3 regions of the Virgibacillus kekensis genome follow, and region 1 is predicted to be linked to each of the others. Evidence: riboswitches for the same ligand, from Rfam matches in the RefSeq annotation. Region 1 holds a riboswitch; each other region holds the start of a gene.

The links. Region 1 has a riboswitch for thiamine pyrophosphate ahead of ACFO3D_RS08755 (YkoF family thiamine/hydroxymethylpyrimidine-binding protein). Riboswitches for the same ligand answer to the same signal wherever they lie in the genome.
Region 2: linked by a shared signal. The riboswitch ahead of thiT (energy-coupled thiamine transporter ThiT) and the one ahead of ACFO3D_RS08755 (YkoF family thiamine/hydroxymethylpyrimidine-binding protein) in region 1 are both predicted to bind thiamine pyrophosphate.
Region 3: linked by a shared signal. The riboswitch ahead of ACFO3D_RS06740 (lipoate--protein ligase family protein) and the one ahead of ACFO3D_RS08755 (YkoF family thiamine/hydroxymethylpyrimidine-binding protein) in region 1 are both predicted to bind thiamine pyrophosphate.

What each region holds. Positions count from the first base shown of each region.
Region 1 is NZ_JBHSFU010000004.1:940,310-943,591, forward strand. It holds gene ACFO3D_RS08750 (MFS transporter) at 1-677, opposite strand, end outside; TPP riboswitch at 1,114-1,220, shown strand; gene ACFO3D_RS08755 (YkoF family thiamine/hydroxymethylpyrimidine-binding protein) at 1,309-1,920, shown strand; gene ACFO3D_RS08760 (ECF transporter S component) at 1,913-2,491, shown strand; gene ACFO3D_RS08765 (ABC transporter ATP-binding protein) at 2,488-3,282, shown strand, end outside.
Region 2 is NZ_JBHSFU010000003.1:43,452-46,733, forward strand. It holds gene ACFO3D_RS01575 (M3 family oligoendopeptidase) at 1-1,335, shown strand, start outside; TPP riboswitch at 1,409-1,514, shown strand; gene thiT (energy-coupled thiamine transporter ThiT) at 1,638-2,213, shown strand; gene ACFO3D_RS01585 (hypothetical protein) at 2,744-2,881, shown strand; gene ACFO3D_RS01590 (hypothetical protein) at 2,979-3,282, shown strand, end outside.
Region 3 is NZ_JBHSFU010000004.1:502,126-505,407, forward strand. It holds gene ACFO3D_RS06735 (YrrS family protein) at 121-819, opposite strand; TPP riboswitch at 1,351-1,456, shown strand; gene ACFO3D_RS06740 (lipoate--protein ligase family protein) at 1,547-2,371, shown strand; gene lipA (lipoyl synthase) at 2,374-3,282, shown strand, end outside.

The DNA of each region.
Region 1 (3,282 bases):
GTCTCAAGAGAATTTATTAATGCGATTTTCCTTAACACAGGCGTTTTCCATAAGGTTTTCCAACCCTCTTTAATCTGTTCTAATTTTCCTTGTGTCTCAACTGGAGCTTGTTTGACATTCCTTAAGAAACACAGCAGGATACTTGCTATGGCGAATAAGCCGCCTACGACCCAAATTATCTGCTGGGAACTCATAATTATTAAAAACAAACTTCCCACAAACCACATTACTGTTTGAATTAGTTGAGTTACTGTTTCAGCAACCCCATTTGCGTGTAATAATTCTTCTGACTTCACATAATGTGGAATCAGCGTCAGCCTGATTGGGTTTGCACATCCATCAAGCAATGCGATTAACCCGATAATGACAAATAAGAGAAAATAATTGGATGCTGAAATCCCAAACAACATCAATCCTAATAGAATGATTAAACATGTTTTTCCCAGTTGTGAACCAGCCAGTAACCACTTTAAATTCACTTTTCCGATCAAGAGTGGAGTTAACAGACTGGATACAAACATCGATGAAGTAATTGTAAACGGAACGAACGATGCTGCAGTCGCTGATCCTGTTAAAACAAAGATTGTACTAATAATACTCACTATATACAGAACATCACCTATATTCGCAAGTGATTGTCCCACCAATAATAACGAAAAGTTTTTATTCAGTTTCATACTATATCCCCCAATAATTAAATAACTTTTTTATCTAAACGGGGAATTTTAAATTGGACTGTTCATCGATATATAGCTCCTCTCTCCTTACAGATAAATCCTGGGGGATATAGATTTATCAAAAATTTATTTTAACGGTTTGTTATTACATTCTATGCAAATATTATTAATTACTTCTTTCACTCTTCTAATCTTTTCACCCCAAATACGGACGACCCTGGTAAAGGGGAACAGGGATGATATGATTTTCTCGACTTCTCTTTTATCGACCCGAATCCGACCAGGCAAAATTCCTTTAGACCGTGATGCCCGGGGAGACAGGTGATGAGACTGCAGATTACAGGACTTATGATCTCAGCTGATTCTGTGATAATAATCTTTAACCTTTACAATCTCAAAACCTCTCGTTAAGATAAATATAGAAAACTGCATATTAACCTTGCACTAGGGGAGCTGTGAAAGCGGCTGAGAGGAACTGTATTGTTCTGACCCTTGGCACCCGATCTGGATAATACCAGCGTGGGGAAGTGTGGTCGACGCATGTATTTGGATTCTTACTATATATACATTCAGACTGCATTCCCCCGGGATGCAGTTTTTTTATTTGAAAAAAATAGAGGAGGAATTCAGTATGGCAAATCAGCAATGCAGTGGCGGTACGGGAATCGCGGGGTGCAGCTTTTCAGTTCACCCGATGAGCGACAGATTTATCGAAATTATTACGGGAGCTCTCGAAAAAGCAGATACCTCAAAAGTATGGATGAATACGGATGATGTAACAACAACGGTACGAGGAAAGTTAACGCATGTTTTTGATGTGACCAAGGCAATCTTCATCCATGCAGCGGAGACTGGTGAGCATGTAGCATTTGAAGCAACGTATTCACTTGGATGTCCGGGAGATTCAGCGGGTGATGTCTATCTGGCAGAGGATGATGCTCCGGCAAACCACGAGCAGGTAAAAGAAATCCACCAGCCGGTTGCGGCCAAATTTTCATTGTATCCGCTTGGGGGTGGCAATTATATGGATATTATTATGAATCAGATTGAGGCAATGAAAAAACATGTCGATGTATCACATGCCCACTATGCAACAAGGCTTGATGGTCATTCGGTTAAAATATTTGAAGGTCTTCAGCAAGTATTCGAGGCCACCGTTGAAGGCGGATCAAGCCATACGGTTATGACGGTATCTATCTCAGCGAACAGCCCATCCCACAAAGGAGGCAGCAACAATGAATAACTGGCGCTTTAAAGAAATCGTTGTCATGTCAGCATTAGCTGTGGTTTTTGCCGTCGTATACCTGGCATTTCTTCCGGTCGGCAAGGTTCTCGTGGGATTTTTTGGCCCGATTGGGTACGACCTTATTTTCGGAATCTGGTTTATCGTTTCCATTATTGCGGCGTACATTATCCGGAAACCGGGTGCAGCGTTTATGTCCGAAACCATTGCCGCGATGGTCGAAGTGCTGCTCGGTAATGCGGTCGGTCCGATGCTGATTGTATCGGGCATGGTTCAGGGACTCGGCGCTGAGGCAGCGTTTGCGATGACCCGCTGGAAAAACTATCATACGTGGGTTCTGATGGCGTCGGGTGTCGGAGCAGCGGTGTTCAGCTTTGTTTACGGGTATTTCCTGGGTGGCTTTGCTGCATTATCCACTGGGTATGTTACAGCAATGTTCATTGCCAGAATCATTAGTGGTGCACTGATTTCCGGGTTGCTTGGAAAAGCGATAAGTGATGGGCTTGCGAAAACTGGAGTGCTTTCCAGCTATGCCCTCGGAAAAGAATACCGAAAGAAGCGGACCGCATGAGCACCAAGCCATTATTACGTGTATCGGATTTATCTTTGCGATTTGAAACCCGGGAACAAAACACCCTTTCCGGTATTAATTTTGAACTGGATAAGGGAGAATCACTTTTACTGCTGGGGCCAAGTGGCTGCGGTAAAAGCACATTGACCTTTTGCCTGAATGGGTTGTATCCCCGTGAGCTTGACGGGGAACTTGGCGGGGAGATTTTTTTCCATGGTAAAAAAACTACCGCATTTCAGCCAGGCGAACTAAGTCGTTATGTGGGGGTAGTATTTCAGGACCCGGAAACGCAATTTTGCATGTTGACGGTGGAGGATGAGATTGCATTTGGCCTCGAGAACATAAATACTCCCCGCGAGAAAATAGGCGAAAAAATCGAGGATGCCCTAAAGCTTGTTAATCTGCATGAATTCAGGAATACAGAGGTTGCTACACTATCCGGCGGGCAAAAACAGAAACTTGCATTGGCATGTATTCTGGCGATGGAACCGGACTTGCTAATACTGGATGAACCGACAGCAAACCTTGACCCCGTTGCAAGCAAAGATTTAATGCGGACGATTCAGAATCTGAAATTGCAGCAGGATTTCACACTTATTGTCATTGAACATCAGCTGGACGGATGGATGGAATTTATGGACCGCAGTCTGTTGCTTAACCGCAATGGTGAAGTGTTTTATGATGGTTCACTCCGGGCCGGGGTCAAGGCGATTCTGCCTAGTCTATATGAGCAGGGAATCTGGCTGCCAAGAATCACGCAGTATGCCTTGGCGCATAATCCGGAATCTATC
Region 2 (3,282 bases), on a different contig from region 1:
TTGCCGTCCGAACAGGAGATGCTGATCAATGATCTGGCGGTTGATGGCTATCATGGATGGAGTCAGATGTATGACACGATAGTTGGGAATATGGAAGTGGAAATCGATGAAAATGGCGAGCAGAAATCATATTCAGTTGGTCAAGCGTCAAATAAAATGAGCAGCCCTGATCGCTCTGTTCGTAAGCATGTGTTCGAACAATTAAACCAAGCATGGGGCAGCAATGCTGATTTGTTTGGTCAGACATTGAATCACTTGGCAGGGTTCAGACTGCAGAAATATAAACATCGTAACTGGCAGCATGTATTAAAGGAACCACTGGCCATTAACCGGATGAAAAAAGAGACACTTGATGCAATGTGGGAAGCTATCAATAAAAACAAGCATCACTTTGTTAAGTTTTTGCAGAAAAAGGCGGATTTACTGGGATTGGAAAAGTTGAGTATATACGATATTGGGGCACCTGTATCCAAGTCAGTGAAAACCTCAAGTTACACAGAGGGGGCGAATTTTATCGTTGATCAGTTTGGTGAATTCAGTCCCAAAATGGCCGATTTTGCGCGCATTGCATTTGAAAACCGCTGGATTGAGGCGGAAGACCGGGCAGGAAAGCGTCCAGGTGGTTTTTGTACAAGTTTCCCTCAAAGTGAACAGACTCGGATTTTCATGACCTATTCAGGAACCTCATCTAATATAGCAACACTCGCGCATGAACTGGGACATGGTTTTCACCAGTATGTAATGAATGATTTAAATGGACTTAATCAGGGGTACGCGATGAACGTGGCAGAAACAGCATCGACCTTTGCTGAGATGATTGTTGCGGATGCGTCTGTAAGAAACGCAAAGAATAAAGAAGAAAAACTGGCATTGCTTGAGGATAAGATCCAGCGTAGTGTTGCATTTTTTATGAATATCCATGCAAGATTTATATTTGAACAGCGCTTTTATGAGGAACGGAAACAGGGAATGGTATCGGTTGACCGGATGAATGAACTGATGGTCGAAGCACAGAAAGAAGCCTACTGTGATTCGCTTGATGAATATGACCCGCATTTCTGGGCATCCAAATTGCATTTCCATATTACCGGGGTTCCGTTTTATAACTTTCCATATACATTCGGATATTTATTCAGCCTTGGTATCTATGCACATGCACAAGAATTGGGCGGAGGATTTGAGGATGACTATATTGCACTTCTCCGCGACACCGGCCGTATGACGGTGGAGAGTCTGGCGAAAAAACATTTGAATGTTGATTTGACTCAACCGGAATTCTGGGAGAATGCAATTCAGCTTTGTGTTCGGGATGTAGAGGAATTTATGGCACTGTAAAATAAACTTCAGTACTGTTGTTATATTCAGAATGGTACGTTATAATTAGTATAGCGAAAAAAGCAGAATAGTAGAAGCCTACAGGGGGAGCCATTTGGCTGAGAGTGAACATAGTTATTTGTTCTTACCCTTTGAACCTGTTAGTTAGTACTAACGTAGGGATGGTGGCTTTTTTGATGGATTTTTTTAGGCAATGTGAGCGGATTTCCCCATCAGGAAGCTTCCCCTTGGCATTGCTTTTTTTGTGATCAAAAAAATTCCGCACGGCAGGGTGGTCTGCCGGCAAAGGGGGAGAGGTTTATATGCGTTCCAAACGTACGTTATTTTTGATTGAGGTGGCTATTTTTGCTGCTATGGCACTATTGCTCGATATTATACCATTTCTGAAGTTTGCAATTTGGCCACAAGGTGGTTCAGTATCCTTTGCAATGATTCCCATATTTATTGTTGCGTTCCGTTGGGGATTAAAAGGGGGACTTACAGCTGGTTTTCTGTTCGGAATGTTGCAGGTTGTGATGTCCGGACCGATCATTTTAACTCCTGTCCAGGGATTCCTCGACTATATCGTAGCATTTACTGTTATAGGTACGGCTGGAGTGTTTGCTAAGCCAGTTCAAAAAGCAATAAAGAATAGTAAACCGCTGCAAAGTTTCAGTTATATTACAATGGGTGTATTCATTGGTTCCGGGCTAAGATTTTTGGCGCACTTTATTGCGGGTATTGCCTTTTTCGGACACTATGCACCTGAAGGACAGCCGGTTTGGTTGTACTCACTGTTGTACAGCGGATCATATATGTTGCCTTCATTTATTTTAAGTGCAATACTCGTATTTCTGTTATTTTACAAACAGCCAAGAACGTTACTACAGGCTGCATAATTGAATATGGACTCCGCTCACAGAGAACAGCCCTGCTTATAACGAGGGCTGTTTTTTTTTCTGTTTTATTGAAGCCTTATTGAGCAGTTAATATAAACTGTGACATAACAGCGAGACTTCGCTCCGGAAATACACTACGCTTTCCGCGGGCAACGCTTCAACTTCCTCGGAAGAAGACCACTTCCTGCGGGATTTTCAGCTGTTGCTTTTCCCGCTGGAGTCTCCATGTATTTCCGTCGCTGGATTGAAATTGATTTATACTTATATCAACGCCAAACGCCTATTAGCGCAGGCAGAATGCGTAGACTCCTGGGGGAACAGCACGAGTCCGAAGACCCCGCAGCGACGTTCTTTCCGCGAGGAGGCTGAGGCCGTGCCCCCGGAAAGCGAAGGATTCTGACGTAGCGGTAGGTACGGCTGTTATGTCGCAGTTTATATCAATTGCTAGGTAAGCCACAAAGATTAAGTGACAACTTATATGATAAAATAGTACTATAATATTTCGAATGTTTAGAAGGGGAGGGTTATAAGTGAGGGAGCTTATCGGGGAATGCGGTTCATGCGGTAAGCCTATCTATTGTAAAGACGGTTTTTTTGACGGGGATCAAATAGATGGTAAACTGCTGTGCAATGAATGTAGTGATAATCGGGATACAGGTAGTAACTAACTAAGATAAAAATTATTTTAAGCGATATAGGAGTATAGCACCGCTTCTTTTCCCTGTGCATAGGCTATAGCACACGCTGGAAAGGAAGTGTTAAACAGTGGAGCTTACTGTATCGCACTGGTTGTATGGTTTATTTACACTGATTATTATATTAACTATGATTTTCAGAAAAGGGGTTGTGCTTCCATCCTTGCTCGGGACTTTTGTAATAGCTTGGGTATTCAAGGGAAGCTTGATTGACGGTTTTACTGCAATATTCAATGCTAACCTCGTAGCTGCAAAAGAATTATTCAGTATCTTTTTGATTATCACATTTATGATGGCATTACTTCATTCCTTACGTGACTTGGGAGCCGACCGCAGAATGATTCAGCCAATCCAGAAAATTATGGTCAACGGTC
Region 3 (3,282 bases), 440 kb from region 1:
TATATACCTTCACAGTAAAAGACCCACCAAGTAAAATGAGAAACTACTCAGTGGGCCAGGTATTAGGTAATTCACTTTTCTTACGGTTTTCATTTCAAATACATGAAAGCTTAACCCTATTTACCGGCTCTTTCGTTCAACACTCGTTACTTTCCACCCCTTCTGATCAACCCACTGGAGGTTAACAACGTACATCCAATCCTGGACACCGTCAGGGCTGACTTTGCCGACTGATTTGTGTGGTCCGCCGCCGTTTTCCAGTCGCCAAAGCGTCATGCTGTCGTCCAAACCGGTTGCCATTTTTATCGCTTTTACTTTTTCATTCCAATCGACTGTTCCTCTTTCGTAGCTGGACGTATGCTCACCGGTCTGGGAAGTGCCGATGGGTTTTCCAATCTGGGATTCGTTCGGACCGCTATCATCCTGCTGGGATTGATTGTCATCCTGGTTTTCCTGTGCGGTACTGCTATTTTCATCACGTTCGGTATCGTCGCCTTCTTCAACTTCCAATTGGTCAATCGCATCCTCGTTTTGCTCGGAGGATTCATCTTCATCTTGATTGCTGCTCTCTTCTTGTTTAGAACCTTTTGCTTCGGATTGCTGCTCGTTATTTTCATCTTCCGTGATTTTCATTTCTTCCTTATTAGGATCACTGTCAGACGCATCGTTGGTCTCGCCGTCTTTGGCAGTATCATTACCCCCAAATATAAGGTTTGCTCCGACAATTAATATGAGTGCAAAAACTAAAATTATAAGCGAGTTAAGGATGATATTTTTTTTGCTTCTTCGTTTGCGAAACATATCTGCTCTATTTCTCATGTTGATCTCCTTTCCAATCCAAAATAAAAACGAAATTGTCGTCTGAGAAAATTCCTGGTCTTGCAGATTTGATAGAAGGCATTAAAAGTTTCTCTAACAAAATCTATTCGATTTTATAAAAGTTTTTATGGGGTTCTAATTTACCATCCCTGTCAATCGCATCTTTTAAAAAACTTACACGGGAAATTATCATGGCTATAAATTGTCCCATCCAACCCTTCGAGAAAATCCGCCATCCAGATTTGAATGACCTGAATATATTTATTTTGATTTAAAATCCAATTTAAAGAAACTCTCCTAACTTAAAGGATTGAGTCAAGTATTTGTGAGAGTTTTTTAGACACTATTTATTTGGAGAATTCAGCCAAATAAAATAACATTGACATCAACCATTATCAAACGTAGGGATAGTGAGTAGCCACAAAATGAATCACCTGATAAAACAGATCTAATCGAAAGGAAACGGGAGAACCGTTCTCGCTTTACATTCCTGCTTTACCTCGTTAAAATAGTCATAGAAATTGCATGTTGATATAGCACTAGGGGAGCTATCATATAGCTGAGAAGAACTTACCTGTTCTGACCCTCATACCCGAACTATGGTAATGCTAGCGTGGGGAAGTGCCGTCGAATTTGTGTATTTTCATTAAACATCACGCAAATTTACTGCACTCCACTACAGGAATGCAGTTTTTTTGTACCACCAGAATATGGAGGTGAACACAATTTGAAGGAGACATGGGGATTTATTGATACAGGCTTTAATAGTGCGTCAGTTAATATGGCGCTCGATGAGAAATTGCTTGACTGGCACGGAGAGGGGAAAATACCTCCAACTTTACGGTTTTATGGTTGGTCGAAACCCAGTCTTTCTGTAGGACATTTTCAGAATGCTGAACGGGCGATTGATTTCTCCAACATGCAAAAGCATGAATGTGAATTCGTAAGACGGTTAACCGGTGGCAGTGCCGTATTGCATGATGATGAGCTGACTTATAGTATCGTCGTTTCAGAGGATAAGGACTATATTCCAACATCCATCCAGGCTGCCTATTATGTCTTATCAAAAGGTGTTCTGGAAGGTTATAAGCAGTTAGGTATTGAAGCAGATTATGCTACCCCGGAGAAAAAAGCGGAAAGAACGGATGTCTGTTTTGAAAAGCCTGCATTCTATGAAATGCTCGTAAATGGCAAAAAAGTTTCTGGAAACGCCCAGACGCGAAAACAAGGCGTGCTCCTGCAGCATGGATCGATTCCTATGAGTATGAATACAACTATGTTATTTGATTTGTTTAAGTTTCCAAATGAAAAAATAAGAGAAAAGAAGCGTAACACTTTTTCTGAAAAAGCAATTACCATAAATGAGATCACCAGGAAGCAGCATACATACGATGATTTAAAAGATGCATTTCAAAAAGGGTTCAAGGAAGAGCTAAATCTGGAATTCACTCCGCTTAAGCTTTCAGACAGTCAGTGGAGTGAGGTTTATGAATTAGCAAAATCAAAATATACCCAGGAAGAATGGAATTTATATCATCAAAGGAGTGTTTGACGGTGGCTAAACAAGAAGAATACATACGTAAACCAGAATGGCTTAAGACAAAAATTAATACCAACAAATCGTATAATGGTTTAAAAAAACTAATGCGCGAAAAGAAATTAAACACCGTTTGTGAGGAAGCACGTTGTCCAAATATCCATGAATGCTGGAGCGAAAGAAAAACTGCAACGTTTATGATTTTAGGCGACACATGTACAAGAGGCTGCCGGTTCTGCGCAGTAAAAACAGGACTTCCAAATGAACTTGACTGGGGCGAGCCTCAACGTGTTGCGGAGTCAGTAGGTATAATGGGCTTAAAGCATGCAGTAGTAACTGCGGTAGCCCGAGATGATTTAAACGACGGCGGTGCGGCAGTTTTCGCGGAAACAGTACGTGCTATCCGTCGCGAAAATCCTGGTGGCACAATTGAAATTTTACCATCTGATATGAAGGGCGATTACGAGAGCCTGCACACCTTGATGGATAGTGAACCGGATATTTTCAACCATAATATTGAAACAGTACGCCGGTTGACCAAAAAAGTTCGCGCCCGTGCCATGTATGACCGCTCGCTGCAATTACTGAAACGTGTCAAAGAAATTGCACCAAACACACCAACTAAATCGAGCATTATGGTTGGACTTGGTGAAACAAAAGAGGAAATTATTGAGGCTATGGATGACCTCCTGGCACATAATGTAGACATAATGACTATTGGACAATATCTGCAGCCAACAAAAAAGCACTTAAAGGTGGAAAGATATTACCATCCCGATGAGTTTGCCGAGCTAAAAGAAATTGCCTTAAAAAAAGGCTTCAAACATTGTGAATCCGGTCCGCTTGTCAGATCTTCCTATCACGCAGATGGGCAGGTCAGTCAAACCTCCGCACAACGCAGAATTAACTATATGAAGGAATACGAA